DNA from 2 places in the Streptomyces roseirectus genome. Region 2 is predicted to be linked to the other one. Evidence: riboswitches for the same ligand, from Rfam matches in the RefSeq annotation. Region 2 holds a riboswitch; the other holds the start of a gene.
What was found. A riboswitch is a leader RNA that binds a small molecule or an ion and turns the genes downstream of it on or off. The one in region 2 is predicted to bind glycine.
Positions count from the first base shown of each region.

Region 1: linked by a shared signal. The riboswitch ahead of gcvP (aminomethyl-transferring glycine dehydrogenase) and the one ahead of gcvT (glycine cleavage system aminomethyltransferase GcvT) in region 2 are both predicted to bind glycine.

Region 1 is NZ_CP060828.1:7,806,639-7,815,385, reverse strand. It holds gene gcvP (aminomethyl-transferring glycine dehydrogenase) at 1-2,767, opposite strand, end outside; glycine riboswitch at 2,942-3,035, opposite strand; gene IAG44_RS33690 (PRC-barrel domain-containing protein) at 3,158-3,532, shown strand; gene IAG44_RS33685 (DNA polymerase IV) at 3,577-4,941, opposite strand; gene IAG44_RS33680 (MerR family transcriptional regulator) at 5,024-5,671, opposite strand; gene IAG44_RS33675 (bifunctional nuclease family protein) at 5,906-6,379, opposite strand; gene ftsR (transcriptional regulator FtsR) at 6,463-7,200, opposite strand; gene IAG44_RS33665 (FHA domain-containing protein) at 7,241-8,122, opposite strand; gene IAG44_RS33660 (DUF881 domain-containing protein) at 8,205-8,747, opposite strand, start outside.
Region 2 is NZ_CP060828.1:2,863,042-2,871,788, forward strand. It holds gene IAG44_RS11690 (ABC transporter substrate-binding protein) at 1-44, opposite strand, end outside; gene IAG44_RS11695 (ABC transporter permease) at 73-1,071, opposite strand; gene IAG44_RS11700 (enhanced serine sensitivity protein SseB C-terminal domain-containing protein) at 1,402-2,220, opposite strand; gene IAG44_RS11705 (enhanced serine sensitivity protein SseB) at 2,343-3,134, opposite strand; gene IAG44_RS11710 (AAA family ATPase) at 3,205-3,873, opposite strand; glycine riboswitch at 4,060-4,159, shown strand; glycine riboswitch at 4,160-4,267, shown strand; gene gcvT (glycine cleavage system aminomethyltransferase GcvT) at 4,329-5,447, shown strand; gene gcvH (glycine cleavage system protein GcvH) at 5,504-5,881, shown strand; gene glyA (serine hydroxymethyltransferase) at 5,894-7,159, shown strand; gene IAG44_RS11730 (L-serine ammonia-lyase) at 8,361-8,747, shown strand, end outside.

The DNA of each region.
Region 1 (8,747 bases), 4.9 Mb from region 2:
ACACAGCCGTCTCCCGAGAATAGCCGTGCTCCCACTCCCCACTCACCGCGGCAGCCGTATGCGGAGCATTGCGCAACGGATTGTCATCCCCACTCCACTCCCCGTTCCCGACCTTCTCGATCTCCCCCCGAATAGCGATCATCGCCGCACAGAACCGATCCAGCTCGGCAAGATCCTCAGACTCGGTCGGCTCGATCATGAGCGTCCCGGCCACCGGGAACGACATGGTCGGCGCGTGGAACCCGTAGTCGATGAGCCGCTTGGCCACATCGTCCACACTCACCCCTGTCGCCTTGGTCAGCGGCCGGAGATCGATGATGCACTCGTGCGCGACAAGCCCCCCGGGCCCGGTGTAGAGCACGGGGTAGTGCGGCTCAAGCCGCTTGGCGACGTAGTTCGCGGAGAGCACCGCGACCTGGGTGGCCCGCTTGAGCCCGTCCCCGCCCATGAGCCGCACATAGGCCCAGGAGATCGGCAGGATCCCGGCGGACCCCCAGGGCGCCGCGGAGACCGGCCCGACGCCGGTGTCCGGCCCGGCCTCGCTCTGCAAGGGGTGGTTGGGCAGATAGGGCGCGAGATGGGCCCGCACGGCCACGGGCCCGACCCCCGGCCCACCCCCGCCGTGCGGAATGCAGAACGTCTTGTGCAGGTTCAGGTGCGACACGTCCCCGCCGAAGTGACCGGGCTTGGCCAGCCCGACGAGCGCGTTCAGATTCGCCCCGTCGACGTAGACCTGCCCGCCGGCCTCGTGCACCAGCCCGCAGATCTCCCCCACGTGCTCCTCGAACACCCCGTGCGTCGACGGATACGTGATCATCAGCACCGCGAGCTCGTCCCGGTACTGCCCGATCTTCCCCCGCAGATCCTCGACGTCGACCTCCCCGTCCTCGGAGGTCTTGACGACGACGACCTTCATCCCGGCCATCACCGCGCTCGCCGCGTTGGTCCCGTGCGCCGACGACGGAATCAGACACACGGTCCGCTGGAGGTCCCCGTTGGCCCGGTGGTACGCCCGGACGGCGAGCAGCCCCGCCAACTCCCCCTGCGACCCGGCGTTCGGCTGCAGCGACACCTTGTCGTACCCGGTGACCTCGGCCAGCCGCTCCTCCAGCTCCCGGATGAGCGTGAGGTACCCGCCGGCCTGCTCGATCGGCGCGAAGGGGTGCAGCTGCCCGAACTCGGGCCAGGTCACCGGCTCCATCTCGGTCGTCGCGTTGAGCTTCATCGTGCACGACCCGAGCGGAATCATCCCCCGGTCGAGCGCGTAGTCCCGGTCGGCGAGCTTGCGCAGGTACCGCAGCATCGCGGTCTCGGACCGGTGCTGGTGGAACACGGGGTGCGTCAGGATCTCGTCCCGCCGCAGCACCTCGTCGCCCAGCACCTCCCCGGCGCCCGCGTCGAGCGCGTCCACGTCCCCGTCGACCCCGAACGCCCGCCACACGACGGCCAGTTGCTCCCGCGTGGTGGTCTCGTCGCAGGCGATGGACACATGGTCACCGTCGACGAGCCGCAGGTTCACCCCACCGTCCCGAGCGACGTCGACAACCCGAGCCGCGTCCCCGGGCACCCGCACCAGCACCGTGTCGAAGTAGGAACGGTGGACGATCTCGACGCCCCCGCCGCGCAGCCCCTCCGCGAGGACGGTGGCGTACCGGTGCGTCTTCCAGGCGATCTGCCGCAGCCCCTCGGGCCCGTGGTAGACGGCGTACATCCCGGCCATCACCGCGAGCAGCACCTGCGCCGTACAGATGTTGCTGGTCGCCTTCTCCCGCCGGATGTGCTGCTCACGCGTCTGGAGCGCCAGCCGGTACGCCCGGTTCCCGTCCACGTCGACGGACACCCCGACGAGCCGTCCGGGCAGACTCCGCGCGAACTTCTCGTGCACGGCCATGTATCCGGCGTGCGGCCCCCCGAACCCCATCGGCACCCCGAACCGCTGCGTGGTCCCGACGGCGATGTCCGCCCCCAGCTCCCCGGGCGACGTCAGCAACGTCAACGCGAGCAGATCGGCGGCCACGGTGACCAACGCGCCCAGCTCATGCGCCTGTTCGATCAGCGGCTTGAGATCGCGGACGACGCCGGAGGCGCCCGGGTACTGGACCAGCACCCCGTTGATCTCCCGCCCGGCGACCTCGGCCGGAATCCCCTCGCCGAGATCGGCGACGACGACCTCGACACCCGTCGGCTCGGCCCGCGTCCGGATCACGGCGACGGTCTGCGGGAGCGCGTCCGCGTCGACGAGGAAGAGCCCCTTCTTGTTCTTGCCCATCCGCAGCGACAGCGCCATCGCCTCGGCGGCGGCGGTGCCCTCGTCGAGCAGCGAGGCCCCGGACGTCGGCAGCCCGGTCAGGTCGGCCACCATCGTCTGGAAGTTGAGCAGCGCTTCGAGCCGCCCTTGAGAGATCTCCGGCTGGTACGGCGTGTACGCGGTGTACCAGGCCGGGTTCTCCATCACGTTGCGCAGGATCACGGGCGGCGTGAACGTCCCGTGGTACCCGAGCCCGATCATCGATCCGAGCACCTGGTTGCGGCCGGCCAGCTCCCGCAGCTCGGCCAGCACCTCGGCCTCGGTCCGCGCCCCGGGCAGCGCGAGCGCGGCGACGTTCTTGATGGCGTCCGGCACGGCGGCGGCGGTCAGCTCGTCCAGCGAGCCGTAGCCGACCTGCGCGAGCATCTTGTCCTGGGCCTCCCGGTCGGGCCCGATATGGCGCTGTTCGAAGGGAACGCCCTGTTCCAGGACGTGGAGCGGCGTACGGGGGGCTGTCATGGGGGGCCTCCTGGTCCAAGACGACCTTCGGGGGCACCACGGCTGTGGGGTGCCCGGACGGCCTCCCCCTCTGTCATCTCAACCTGAGAGCTTCACCGGCCGCCCGAGAGCGCCCGGCTTTCACCGTCGGTGAGAGCGGACGCCGTCGACACCCGCTCTGCTTTCCAGAGTGACCTCGTCCATGCGGTACGTGAGCCTGAGAGATTCCGGGGAGGAGTTGCTCCTTCGGCGCCCCCGATGTTCCGGAGGACTCTCCCGCACAGGGTCGACAGCCATTTCCAGCCTACCAGCGAGGTCAACGGCGCCTTCTTCGAGTGGCCCCGCGACCAGTTCTGTTCTTTTGTAGTCCTTACGACGAATCTCAGCCGACTTGCGACCACTGGAGGGCCCGTGCAGACCGACATCGATCCGCGCCACCTGATCGGCCGCAAGGCGTACGACCGCAACGGCGCGAAGATCGGCACGATCGACGAGGTCTACCTCGACGACGCGACCGGCGTCCCCGAGTGGGCCGCGATAAGGACCGGCATCTTCACCCGCGACGCCTTCGTCCCCCTGGAGACCAGCGAACTCGTCGAAGGCACCCTCCACGTCCCCTACGACCGCGCCCTCATCAAGGACGCCCCCGACTTCGGCGTCGGCCGCCACCTCTCCCCCGCCCAGGAACTCCAGCTCTACCACCACTACGGCATGGACACCGTCGCCCCCACCCCACCGGAGGACCGCGACTTCGGCACCATCGCGGGCGACGACCCGACCCCCTGAACACCAGCCCCCGCCCCAGGCCCAGGCTCCGGAATCTCTCAGGCTCACGTACCGCACAGGCCCTGGACACACGCCTCCCCCGGCACCAGCGGCAGCGCCTCCGCCGGCTCCAGTCCGGCATCGTCCACCCGGAACGTCCGCACCCGCCCCGGCACGGTGTCCGCCGGTGTCTCGAACCGTACGGTCACCCGCCCGACCCCGCTGCCCTGCACCCACCCGTGCCCGAACTCGGCGTGCCGCACGTCCTGCCCCGGCCGCCACCGGTGCTCGGCGGGCACCACGTCGGCCGGCTCCTCCCCGGGCGCCTCCACGACCTCCTCCTCGTCCCGTATCTCCTCCGCGGCCTGCGCGAACAGGTCCTCCTGCGTGAAGTCCGCCAGCCCCGACACACCGACGCCCAGCAGCCGCACCCCGCCCGTGGTGTCCACGGACTCCAGCAGCCGCGCCGCCGCCTCCCGCACCACCGCGGGGTCGTCCGTGGGCCCGCGCAGCGTCTCGGACCGGGTCAGCGTCGAGAAGTCGTAGCGCCGCACCTTCAGCACGATCGTCCGCCCCGACAGCCCGGCCGCCCGCAGCCGGCTCACACACCGGTCCGCGAGCCGCCGCACCTCGAACCCGACCCGCAGCCGGTCATGGATGTCGACGTCGTAGGTGTCCTCCACGGACACCGACTTGGTCTCCCGCTCGGCCACCACGGGCCGCTCGTCGCGCGCCAGCGCCATCGCGTACAGCCCGTGTCCGTGCGCCTTGCCGAGCAGCCGGACGAGTTCGTCCTCACCGGCCTCGACGATCTCGTCGACCGTGGTGATCCCGGCCCGCCGCAGGTGGTCCCCGGTGGCCGGCCCGACCCCGGGGAGCGTGCGCACCGTCATCGGCCCGAGCAGCGCCCGCTCGGTGCCCGGCTCGATCAGGACCAGGCCGTCCGGCTTGGCGCGTTCGGAGGCGATCTTCGCGAGCATCTTGGACGCGGCGAGCCCCACCGACCCGGTCAGCCCCGTGACCGCCCGTATGTCCGCCCGCAGCCTGCTGCCCGTCGCCTCGGCCGACGCCCGGTCCCAAGCCGCCCCCTCGGCCTCCAGGTCCACAAATGCCTCGTCCAGGCTCAGCGGCTCCACCAGCGGCGACAGGGCCCGCAGCAGCCCCATCACCTGCTCGCTGATCGCCCGGTAGACCCCGAAGCGCGGTGTGAGGTACGCGGCGTTGGGTGCCAGCCTGCGCGCCTGTGCCATGGGCATCGCCGAGTGCACCCCGAACACCCGCGCCTCGTACGACGCGGTGGCCACCACCCCGCGCGGCCCGAGCCCGCCCACCACGACGGCCTTCCCGCGCAGACTCGGCTTGGCCGCCTGCTCCACCGAGGCGAAGAAGGCGTCCATGTCGAGGTGCAGGACCGTCGGCGCGTTTCTCACATCTCCGATGCTGCACCACGCCACTGACAACGGCCCGGACGGCACACCCCGAAACACCCGCCCCAGCGTGCCTCAGACCGCCTCAGACCGCCCGATGCCGCCGTCTCGCCAGCTCGTCCGTCGGGTTGTGCCCGATCAGCGTCTCGCCGGTGTCGACCCGCTCGCCGTGCAGCTCGGACAACGCGCTCTCCACGTCCCGCCACACGACGCCCACGGCGATCCCGAAGACCCCCTGCCCGCCCTGGAGCAGCGCGTGGACCTCGTCCGGCGAGGTGCACTCGTACACCGTCGCGCCGTCGCTCATCAGCGTCATCCGCTCCAGATCACGGAACCCGCTGTCCCTCAGATGCCGCACCGCGCCGCGAATGTTCTGCAGCGACACACCGGTGTCGAGGAAGCGCTTCACGATCTTCAGGACGACGACGTCCCGGAAGCTGTAAAGACGCTGGGTCCCCGACCCGTAGGCGGGCCGCACACTGGGCTCGACGAGCCCGGTCCGGGCCCAGTAGTCCAGTTGCCGATACGTGATGCCGGCCGCCGCACAGGCCGTCGGGCCCCGGTAGCCGATCTCCTCGGACGCCATCGTCACCGCCCCCTTGCTGCTGCCCGGCACCACCGCCGGGCGCTGCGGAGCGTGGTCGGCCGCGCTGCCGTGAAGCCGGTACGGGCCACTCCCCCCGAACCCTCGTTCGGGGGCACCCCCAGCCGTACCGTCGCCGCTGCTTCTCACGCCGACCTCCGTCCTTGACCTGCCTTCTCGACGGTAGGCAGTCACCAGGGGTGCGTCAACGATCGCCACACTCGGCACGCCGAGTGATAATCACCCTGGGAGTGGTTTCCCGTACCCCACCGCGGGGAAAGGCTAGCCGAATGCGCTGAGCCGATCCCGTAGGACGCTCTCACTGGCCGCTGGCAATTGCCGAACCGAGACACCTTCGAAACCGGCGGGTGTCCGGCGTGCCGATCACTGGTTGCTGGTGCCGAAGTCCTCGGGCGAGATCTGGTCGAGGAACTCGCGGAACTTCTCCACCTCGTCCTCCTGCTCGTCCGGGATGGCGATGCCCGCGTCGTCGAGCACCGTGTCGCTGCCGAAGATCGGCGTACCGGTGCGCAGGGCGAGCGCTATGGCGTCGGACGGGCGGGCGCTGACCTCGACACCGCTGGCGAAGACCAGCTCGGCGTAGAACACGCCCTCCCTGAGGTCGGTGATGCGCACTTCGGTCAGCTCCTGGCCGACGGCCTCCAGCACGTCCTTGAACAGGTCGTGGGTCAGCGGCCGGGCGGGAGCCATGCCCTGCTGCGCGAAGGCGATCGCCGTCGCCTCCCCCGGCCCGATCCAGATGGGGAGGTAGCGGTCGCCTCCCACTTCACGCAGGAGCACGATCGGTTGGTTGGAGGGCATTTCGACCCGGACACCTACGACATCGAGCTCGTTCACACAGCAACCCTAGGCCGTGCCCGGGACGTTTGGGTAGTCGGGCCCCTGCCTGACGGCCGATCCGCCCAGGGCGAACGCCCGTGTCAGGGCAGCCGCACCCCGAGCGCGGTCTGCACCAGCGCGGAGTGCAGCCGGACGGTGAGCCCGGCGAGCTCCTTGGTACGGGCCTCCGCGTGGACCCGCGTCTGGGGGTTGCGGTGGCGCCGCAGCGGAGCGACCACCTGATCGACGAGCCCGGCCTCCCGGTCGGCCGCCGCCTTCATCACCCGAAGGTGGCGCGGCTCGATCCCGAACCGCCCGAGTTCGAGGACCAACTCGGCCACGGTGACCGCCTCGGCGTCGTACACGCCCTCCTCCAGAGGGGCGACGAGGCCGTAGGACTCCCACTCGGCCAGCTCCCGCTCGTCGATCCCGGCGGCGGCCAGCAGCTCGGCCCGGCCGATACGGGCGACAGTCGGCGCGTCGGAGGGGTCGGGAACCGGTTCCCCGTCCCGCTGCCTGCCCACGGTCGGCAGCGGCACGGCCTCGCCGCGCTCCAAGGCCTCCAGGTGCTCCCTGATGACCTTGAGCGGCAGGTAGTGGTCCCGCTGGAGCCGCAGGATGCGAGCCAGGCGCTCGACGTCCTGCGGACTGAACTTGCGGTACCCGGAGGGGGTCCGCTGGGGCTCGACGAGCCCTTCCGACTCCAGGAAGCGGATCTTGGAGACGGTGACTTCGGGGAATTCGTCCCGCAGCACGTTCAGCACGGCACCGATGCTCATCGGCCCGGCCTCCGTGGCGGCGGTGCCGTCTCCGGCACCGCCCCTCGGTGTTCTCAGCATGGACCTTCCCTGGGAAATCCCCGGACGAGTCCGGGGCGGGTCAGTAACCGCGCTGGCTCGCGTAGAAGACCAGGCGGTACTTGCCGATCTGCACCTCGTCGCCGTTGTTCAGCGCGACCTCGTCGATCCGCTCGCGGTTGACGTAGGTGCCGTTCAGACTGCCGACGTCGGCGACCTTGAAGGTGCCGTCCGCATTGCGCCGGAACTCCACGTGGCGGCGCGAGACCGTCACGTCGTCCAGGAAGATGTCGCTCTGCGGGTGACGGCCGGCCGTCGTCAGGTCGCCGTCCAGGAGGAAGCGGCTGCCCGAGTTGGGGCCCCGGCGCACCACCAGCAGGGCCGAGCCCAGCGGCAGTGCCTCGACCGCGGCCTGCGCCTCGGGCGACAGCGCCGGCAGCGCTGTTTGACCGGTGACCTCGGAGTCGTACGCCTCAAGGCCGGAGATGGAGATGGTGGAGGTCGTCTCCGACGCGCGCTCGGGTGTCACGCCCGGACGCAGCGGAGCGCCGCAGTTGGAACAGAAGCGGCTGTTCTCCGCGTTGCGGTTACCGCACCTCGAACACACCAGGGCCGACATAGGGGAAAACCCTCCACCCGCACTTGAGGTTGACGGTTGCCCGAAACCTATGTCGCCGGACTGCGCAGGGTCAACAGACGCCGCGCCCTGACCACCCGGAATGTCACCCCCAGCCACCTGGTCACGGAACAGCGGACGCTGGCCTTCGTCACCTGGCTGTGCGCGATGGCGGGCGGTGGCGTTCTCGCCGCCCTCTCCTCGCGCGCTCTTGCCGAACAACTTCGCAAACAACTTCACGGGCGATTCCCCTTGACCGAAACAGACCCGCCCGTGGGGCAGGACGAACCCTGACTCAATAGACCGGCCGACCCGGACACCTTCACAACGTCCGTATCCACCAGACAGTTTCCACCACCGACCACCCGATCGGTGCGCCGACCCCCCGCAACCTCATGCCCCTGCCGGACGGCCCCCATGCACCCCCGGTTCACCGGGACGACGACCGAGCGTAGTCAGGCTGCTTCGCCGCCCGCAAGGCGTCCACGACGATCTTGTCGGATCGCTCCACCGTGACGGTGGCCTGCTCCTTCTCCAGGGTCTGCACCACACCTCCCGGGATGTTGAGCGCCGGTTCCAGATCCTCGGGCTTGCCGATGACCTGGAAACGATACGGAGTGCGGATCTGGTTCCCGTCCACGCTCACTCCGTTGTCGCCGTCCGTGAAGTACGTCCCGGCGACGACGCGTACGCCGTTCACCTGGATCGCCTCCGCGCCGGCCGCGCGCAGCTCCTGGATCGCGTCGAGCAGCATGTCCGCCTCGACCGTCCCCTTCGTGTCGTCGATGGTCATCGTGATACCCGGCCCCTGGGCCGCCACCGTGCCCGCGAGGATGCCGAGTTGCCTCTCCTTCTCGATCGTCTGCTTCCGGGCCTCCTCGGCCTGGTCGGAGCTGTTCTCCAGCTCCTGACGCTGCTTGTCGAGCCCGGTCTTCTCGTCCTCAAGACGCTGGCTGCGGTCGTCCAGTTCATC
Region 2 (8,747 bases):
GCCAGGACCGACGCGATCGCGGCGGTCACCTTTCTCGTCTTCACCGAGGAAAGCCCCCTCTGTCGTAGTGGATCACTTGCTGCGAGGGTCGAGTGCGTCGCGCAGCCCGTCACCCAGCAGGTTGAACGCCAGGACCGTGATGAAGATCGCCAGTCCGGGCACGAACATGTACTGCGGATCCGCGGTGTAGAGATCCACTGCGTTGCTGAGCATCCCGCCCCAGGAAGCCTGCGGCGGAGCGATGCCGACCCCGAGGAAGCTCAGGCTGGCCTCGAAGAGGATGTTCGTCGGGATGATCAGCGTCGAGTAGACGAGGATCGGCGCGACGAGGTTCGGGAGGAGTTCCCGGAACAGGACGTACGGGCCGCGTGCGCCCATGCTGTGCGCGGCCTCGACGAACTCCCGCTTGCGCAGGGTCATCGTCTGGGCGCGCACGATGCGGCCGATGTACGGCCAGCTGAAGAAGCCGATCACGAAGATCAGCACGCAGATCCGCAGCGGGAGCCCGTTCAGGCCGAAGAAGCCGTCCTGCACGGAGGCGGAGATGGCGATGGCGAAGAGCAGCAGCGGGAAGGCGAGGAAGGTGTCCATCAGCCGGCTGATGATCGAGTCGACCCAGCCGCCGTAGTAGCCGGCGACGACGCCGAGGACGGTGCCGATGACCACGGACAGGAGGGTCGCGCCGCCCGCGACGAGCAGGGAGACCCAGGAGCCGTCGATGATGCGGGCGAGCATGTCGCGGCCGTACTGCGGGTCGACGCCGAGCGGGTGGTCCCAGCTCATGCCGCCCCAGCCGCCGATCGGGGCCTGCATCGCCGGGTCGATGAGGTCCTGGTTGAACTCGTTGGGGTCGAGGCCGAAGATCGCCTCGATGGGCTTGGCGAGCACCGCCATGAGGACGAGCAGCACCACGACGATGCCGCCGGCCACGGCCAGCTTGTCGCGTTTGAACCGGGTCCAGGCGATCTGGGTGAGTGAACGCCCCTCGATCTGACTCTGTTTGGCTCCGGCGAGCACGGCCTCCGGCTGTGCTCCGGCCTCCGACCCGGTGGTCTCGATCGGTGCGGTCACAGTGCACTGACCCTTCCCGCCGGTGGTGACCGGCCTTACTCGCGTCTTATGGGAGGCGAGTCTTCAACGCGCTCGCGATCACGCGCCAGGTCTGGCGGCGAAAGTATGCACAACCGTGATGCCGACTGCGGGATTCCGTTATCCGAACAGCAGGTAACGGCCGCCGGACGAGGGCAAGTTGACCAAAAGGTGCAGGTCGCCGCGATAGGGTTCAGCGCTACGCGCGGAGATGAACAGGGGGCGGTGTAACGACCACGTTTCCTGAGATGACGGAGCGTCAGGAGGTACTGGTGAGTAGGCGGTGGTCGTAGGCCGTGATCTCAGCCGGCCTCAGTACGCGCCCGGCGTCGCCGGATAGCCGTAGCCGGCCGCCGGGGACTGCTGCCGCACCGGGGGCTGCTGCTGCGCCGGGGCGTGCGCCTCGCGGTCGTAGAACGGGCGGGCGTTGGCCCGCATCCACATCACGACCGGGTCGTACTCGTCGGTCATCGCGACCGTCGACACGGACAGGCCGTCCGGGACGGCGCCGATGGACTGCTGCATCATCGCCCGCACCGCGTCCACGGACTGCGGGGACGCGTCGTAGACGTCCAGGCCGATCGACAGGTACGGCTGGCCGAGGGCCGGCTGGACCCACGCGCGGCGCAGCGAGCGGATCGCCGGGGTGCGGTGGGCGTTCTGGCCGAGCAGGGCGTAGAAGTGCGGGATCTCCACCGCCGGGTCCGAGAGCCGGAGCGGGCCGGGGGGCTGGCGGTCCAGGCCCGTCGCGATCCGGCGCAGGTCCGCCCACGGGACGCCGACGCCGCCGCCCGGCGCGTGCGGGTTCAGCCACAGGCCGTGCCGGTCCGGGTACAGCGTGCGGGCCGCGTCGAGGCCGTCGACCACCTCGTACGAGCGGTTCCAGCCGCTCGCGGAGAGCTCCTGGGCGGAGGTGACGGCGGGCGCGTAGGCGTGGCCGTCGACCTCCATCGAGCCGTACTGGGCGTCCGGGGAGCCGGCCTGGCCGTGCCACAGCAGCATCCAGACCTGGCCGGTGGCGGGGGTGGAGAGGGCGCGCAGAAGTGCCTCGTAGGCGTCGTAGCGGCCAGGCGTGACCTGCCGCAGCATGTGCTCGACCTCGCCGGTCGCAGCGGTGCCGCTCACGCTCACGCCCACGTCTCTACCGCCCCTTCGTGAGTTGCCCCGTGTGTGCCGTTGCCCTGCGTCGTGGTCAAGCTTAAGCGCCTACGGGGGGTTCGCCGGTTGGGTGTTCGGCGGGTGCGGGGTGCCGGTCACCTGCCGTGGGTGTGGAAGGGCCGCACATTCGCCTTCATCCACACCCCCACCGGGTCCTCCGCCACGTCCAGGAGGATCAGGTTCACCTGCCAGGGGATCGGGACGCGGCCGAGCGCCCGGCCCAGGGCGTCCAGCGGGCGTTCCCTCACGTCGCCCTCCCACTGGCTGAGTTCGACGCCCACGAACAGCACCGGGGCCGAGGTCTCGATCGCCGCGAGGCAGCGGCGGGCGGTGAGGACGACGCCCGTCGCCTCGAACTCCTTGGACGCCTCGGCGAGGAAGTCCACGGGGTCGTCCTGCCAGTCCGGTTCGAAGAGGCGGACGCGGGCGCCGGAGGCGGTGCCGTCGAGGGGGGTGCGGCCGGCCCGGCAGAGGTCGGCGACGGCCGGGGGCGGGAGGGGGACGCCGACGACGCCGTCGGGGTTGAGGGCGATGCCGACCTGGGGCGGGAGGCCCCGCGCGAACTCGACCGCCGGGGCGATCGTGTACGACATGTGGGCGCCGGCGACCTGGCGGAACTGTTCCTCCGAGGTGAACACGGGGACGTGGACCTGGCCGGCGATGTCGATCGTGGGGAGGTCCAGCGGGCCGGTGCGGGGGCCGCCGCCGTTGGGGAGGGGGATCCAGACGAAGCTGCGGGCCAGGACCTCGATTATTCGGCCGCCCGCCGAGGGGACGCCCAGGGAGGCGGACAGCACCTCCTCCAGTTCGTTGCCCGGCCAGCCGCCGTGGGGATAGGGGTGTGCGGGGGCCGGGAAGTCGGTCGGGAGGTCCGCCGGGAAGTCCATCTCTGTCTACCGCCTGCTGGGAACCGCTGTTGGAGAGGAGAGTTTAAGGGGGCGCGGGCCGGCCCGGTGGTCAGCCGGTGAACGCGATCCTGCGCAGCACGTCCACCGCCTGGCGGTCCATGAGCACCGCCGCCCCGCAGCCGTCCGGCAGGTTGCCCTTCTCCACCGAGCGGATCAGGCGGGACGCCGCGTGCCGGTGGCGCAGGAACGCGTACTTCGACACACCCCTCCCCCGCTCGCGCTGGCCCTGGAGCGCCGTGTCCGGGGTGACGTCCAGCAGCAGCAGGTGGAGCGTGCCGCCCCGGCGGCGGGCCGCGCGGGCGAGCCAGGAGCGGACCCAGGACTGGGTGCCGCAGTCGTGGACGACGACGCCCTCGCCGGAGCGCAGCGCCCGCCACAGGCCCGCGTAGTGGGCGACGCGGACGAGGGGGCGGTAGACGGCGTACGGGAGGTACGCCGGCGTCCGCTCGTCCCAGCGGTCGCGGGTGTCCTGGGAGTCGACGCGGGTGCCGTGGACGGCGCGGCGCATCAGCGTGGACTTGCCGCTGCCGGGCAGGCCCGTGACGACGACGAGGTCGCGGGGGCCGAAGAGGAGGGCGTGGGGGCTGTGGCCCGCGCGGTCGCGCAGGTCGCGGACGACCGGTGCGGGGCGGTCGGCGCACGACTCCCTGGCCGGGGCGCCGGGCTGTGCGGGCAGGGTGAGCGCCGAGGTCGTCGCGTACGCCGTGGTCCTGTTCACCGTGATCGTCCTCCCCTTGGGGCCACACCTTTCAGGTACGGGTCTCCCCATAGACAGTAAAGAGAAGGTAATGGAATCTGTCTCCCGATTTCATGCGCGTACGGGTACAGGCCGGTTACAGATGCGGCCTGCCGCGGGGTGGGGTTCACGTGCGATGATGGCCGCGCCAACTGCATACCGGCCGTTTGAATCCGCGCGGGAGAGTCCTCAGCAGCCGTTTCGCTGGGGCGCCGAAGGAGCAAGTCCCTCCCTTGAATCTCTCAGGCACCGTTACCGCGCGGGCGAGGCACATCTGAAAAGCGGGCCGCCTGCGGTGGCCCCACCCAAGGTGCAAGCCGTGTTCCCCGTCCGGGTCATGGCGAACCTCTCAGGTTCCGATGACAGATGGGGAGGATCTTCCCGTTCCGTACGGGGAGCCCTTTCCTCGCCCGTCACTCCTGGGAGACGACCGTCCGATGACCAGCAGTTCCCCGCGCCGTACGGCGCTCGACGCCCTGCACCGCTCACTCGGCGCGACGATGACCGACTTCGCCGGCTGGGACATGCCGCTGCGCTACGGCTCCGAGCGGGACGAGCACACCGCGGTCCGCACGAAGGCCGGCCTGTTCGACCTCTCGCACATGGGTGAGATCACCGTCACCGGCCCGCAGGCCGCCGCGCTGCTGAATCACGCGCTGGTCGGCGACCTCGCGGCCGTCGGCGTGGGCCGGGCCCGCTACACGATGATCTGCCGGGCCGACGGCGGCATCCTGGACGACCTGATCGTCTACCGGCTCGCCGAGACCGAGTTCATGGTCGTCGCCAACGCCTCGAACGCGCAGGTCGTGCTGGACGCGCTGACCGAGCGGGCCGCCGGGTTCGACGCCCTCGTGCGCGACGACCGGGACGCGTACGCGCTGATCGCCGTCCAGGGGCCGGAGGCGGCCGGGATCGTCGGCGCGCTGACGGACGCCGACCTCAAGGGGCTCAAGTACTACGCCGGGCTGCCGGGGACCGTCGCCGGGGTGCGGGCGCTGATCGCGCGCACCGGGTACACGGGCGAGGACGGGTTCGAGCTGTTCGTGGCGCCGTCGGACGCCGTGGCGCTGTGGGAGGCGCTGTCCGCCGAGGGCGCGGACGCGGGCCTCGTGCCCTGCGGGCTCTCCTGCCGGGACACGCTGCGTCTGGAGGCGGGCATGCCGCTGTACGGGCACGAGCTGTCGACGGACCTGACGCCCTTCGACGCCGGGCTCGGGCGGGTCGTGAAGTTCGCCAAGGAGGGCGACTTCGTGGGGCGCGCGGCGCTGGCCGAGGCCGCCGAGCTGGCCGCACAGCAGCCGCCGCGGGTGCTGGTCGGGCTGGTCGCCGAGGGGCGGCGGGTGCCGCGCGCCGGGTACGCGGTCGTCGCGGACGGCGCGGTGATCGGCGAGGTGACGTCCGGGGCGCCCTCCCCCACGCTGGGCAAGCCGATCGCGATGGCGTACGTCGACGCGGCGCACTCCGCGCCGGGGACGGCCGGGGTCGGGGTGGACATCCGGGGCAGCCACGAGCCGTACGAGGTCGTGGCTCTGCCGTTCTACCAGCGCCAGAAGTGACCCTTCCGTAGCTCTCTATTCATCAGCACTCCCCCGCGTACAGGAGAATTCAGGCCATGAGCAACCCCCAGAACCTGCGCTACAGCAAGGAACACGAGTGGATCTCGGCCGCCGAGGACGGCGTCTCGACGGTCGGGATCACCGAGCACGCGGCGAACGCCCTCGGCGACGTCGTCTTCGTCCAGCTTCCGGCGGTCGGTGACGCCGTGACCGCGGGCGAGTCCTGCGGCGAGCTGGAGTCGACGAAGTCGGTGAGCGAGCTGTACGCGCCGGTCTCCGGTGAGATCACCGCCGTCAACCCGGACGTCGTCGAGGACCCGTCGCTGGTCAACTCCGAGCCGTTCGAGGGCGGTTGGCTGTTCAAGGTGCGGGTCGCCGGTGAGCCGGGCGAGCTGCTGTCCGCCGATGAGTACACCGCTTACACCGCCGGCTGAGGAGTCGTCCCCATGTCTGTCCTGAACACGTCCCTGCACGAGCTGGACCCCGAGGTCGCCGCCGCCGTCGACGCGGAGCTGAACCGGCAGCAGTCGACGCTGGAGATGATCGCGTCGGAGAACTTCGCTCCGCTCGCGGTCATGGAGGCGCAGGGGTCCGTTCTCACGAACAAGTACGCCGAGGGGTATCCGGGGCGCCGGTACTACGGCGGGTGTGAGCACGTCGACGTCGCCGAGCAGATCGCCATCGACCGGGTCAAGGAGCTGTTCGGCGCGGAGTACGCGAACGTCCAGCCGCACTCGGGGGCGTCCGCGAACCAGGCCGCGCTGTTCGCGCTGGCGCAGCCCGGGGACACGATCCTGGGGCTCGACCTCGCGCACGGGGGGCACCTCACGCACGGGATGCGGCTGAACTTCTCCGGCAAACAGTTCAATGTCGTCGCCTACCACGTGTCCCCCGAGACCGGTCTGGTGGACATGGCCGAGCTGGAGCGGCTGGCCATCGAGCACCGGCCGAAGGTGATCATCGCCGGGTGGTCCGCGTACCCGCGTGAGCTGGACTTCGCGGCGTTCCGGCGGATCGCCGACGAGGTCGGGGCGTACCTGTGGGTCGACATGGCGCACTTCGCCGGGCTCGTCGCGGCGGGGCTGCACGCGAACCCCGTGCCGTACGCGGACGTCGTCACGTCCACGACGCACAAGACGCTCGGCGGGCCCCGGGGCGGGATCATCCTCGCGAAGCAGGCGTTCGCGAAGAAGCTCAACTCCTCCGTCTTCCCCGGGTTCCAGGGGGGTCCGCTGGAGCACGTCATCGCCGCGAAGGCCGTGTCCTTCAAGGTGGCCGCGTCCGAGGAGTTCCGCGAGCGGCAGCGCCGGACGCTGGAGGGCGCCCGCATCCTCGCCGAGCGCCTGACCGCTCCGGACGCCCGTGAGGCGGGCGTCAACGTCCTCTCCGGCGGGACGGACGTCCACCTCATCCTCGTCGACCTCCGCGAGTCCGCGCTCGACGGGCAGCAGGCCGAGGACCGGCTCCACGAGGTCGGCATCACCGTCAACCGCAACGCCGTCCCCGACGACCCGCGTCCCCCGATGGTCACCTCCGGCCTCCGCATCGGCACTCCCGCGCTCGCCACGCGCGGCTTCGACGCGTCGGACTTCGCCGAGGTCGCCGACGTCATCGCTGAGGCCCTGAAGCCGTCCTACGACGCGGAGTCCCTGCGCATCCGCGTCAAGGCCCTGGCCGACCGGCATCCGCTGTACCCCGGCCTGAACAAGTAGAACGGCTCACCGGGGCGTTCGGGGTCTGCCGGGCGGGGTGGGGCTGGGCTTGGCGCGGCCCCACGGTCCGGCGTTGCGCCGGACCGCGTTCGGCGGCGGAGCCGGGCGGGCGGGGTTACGGTTCGGCGGTGAGCCGGGCTGCGGGGCCGTCGGTTCGGTTCCCGGCCGGGCCGGGCAGGCGCTTCGGCGCTGCGCCCCGGGCGGGCGGAACTGCGGCCCGGCTCCCGACCTCACTGGGCACGCGGCTCCGCGTTCCGCCAGGCTACGGGGTCGGCCCGGTTCCCGGCCGGGCCGGGCAGGCGCTTCGGCGCTGCGCCGGGCGGCAGGGCGTCGGCTTGGTTCCGGGGCGGCGGCTCGGGGCTGGGCGACGGGTTCGGCTCGGTTCCCAGCAGGGCCGAGCAGACGCTTCGGCGCTGCGCCCCGGGCGGGCGGAACTGCGGCCCGGCTCCCGACCTCACTGGGCACACGGCTCCGCGTTCCGCCAGGCTACGGGGCCGGCCCGGTTCCCGGCCGGGCCGGGCAGGCGCTTCGGCGCTGTGCCCCGGGCGGCAGGGCGTCGGCTTGGTTCCGGGGCGGCGGCTCGGGGCTGGGCGACGGGTTCGGTTACAGGGTGGCTGTTCCGCGAGCCGGGCCGGCGGCACCCGGCCGGACGGCCCGGACCCGGTTGTCGCCTTGCCGGCCCGGCCCGGAGCGGATCTTGTCCTCCGGCCCGGGGCTCGGCGCCGTCGGCCGTTCCCCGGCACCGGTGCCGGCCCCGGCAAGCGGTCCTCTTGCTCGGGGGCGCGGTTCCGTGGTCCGGTCTGTGGGCTGGGTGGCGGTCCGGCCGGCCGGGGCTTGCGCTCGGGGCGGTGGGGCGTTCCGGGTCGGTTCCGGGCCGGGGGTGGGGGTCTGTCCGCGCGGGCTCTTGGGCTGGGGCGGGGCTTCGTCCAGTTCGGTCCGGCGTCGGCGTCGGCCGGTCGTGCCTGGGCGGCGTGGGGAGCCGGCTTCTCGGGGCCGGGTGAGGGGTGGGGGCTGTGGGGCTTTTATGCTGGGTGCGGGGTGGTTTCGTATCTTCCGTCCTGGTCCGGGGGCTGGTTCGCCGGCCAGTTGCTCGGATCGCTTCATGTCCGTACCCGGTGCCGCTCGCGTGCCGGGTTGAGCAGGTTGTTTCCCGGTGGGGCGCTCGATGGCGCGTGCCTCGCCCTTTCTGGTTGGAGTTCCCGTGGCCATCTCTGTGTTCGACCTCTTCTCGGTCGGCATCGGACCTTCGAGTTCCCACACGGTGGGCCCGATGCGGGCGGCGCGGATGTTCGCGCGGCGGCTGCGGAGCGAGGGACTGCTGGACTCGGTGACGGCGGTGCGGACGGAGCTGTACGGGTCGCTGGGGGCGACCGGTCACGGGCACGGGACGCCGAAGGCCGTCCTGCTGGGCCTGGAGGGCAACTCGCCGCGGACGGTGGACGTCGAGGGCGCGGACGACCGGGTCGAGGCGATCAAGTCGTCCGGTTCGCTGCGGCTGCTGGGCGAGCGGGAGATCGCGTTCTCGTTCGACGACGACCTGATCCTGCACCGGCGCAAGGCGCTTCCGTACCACGCGAACGGCATGACG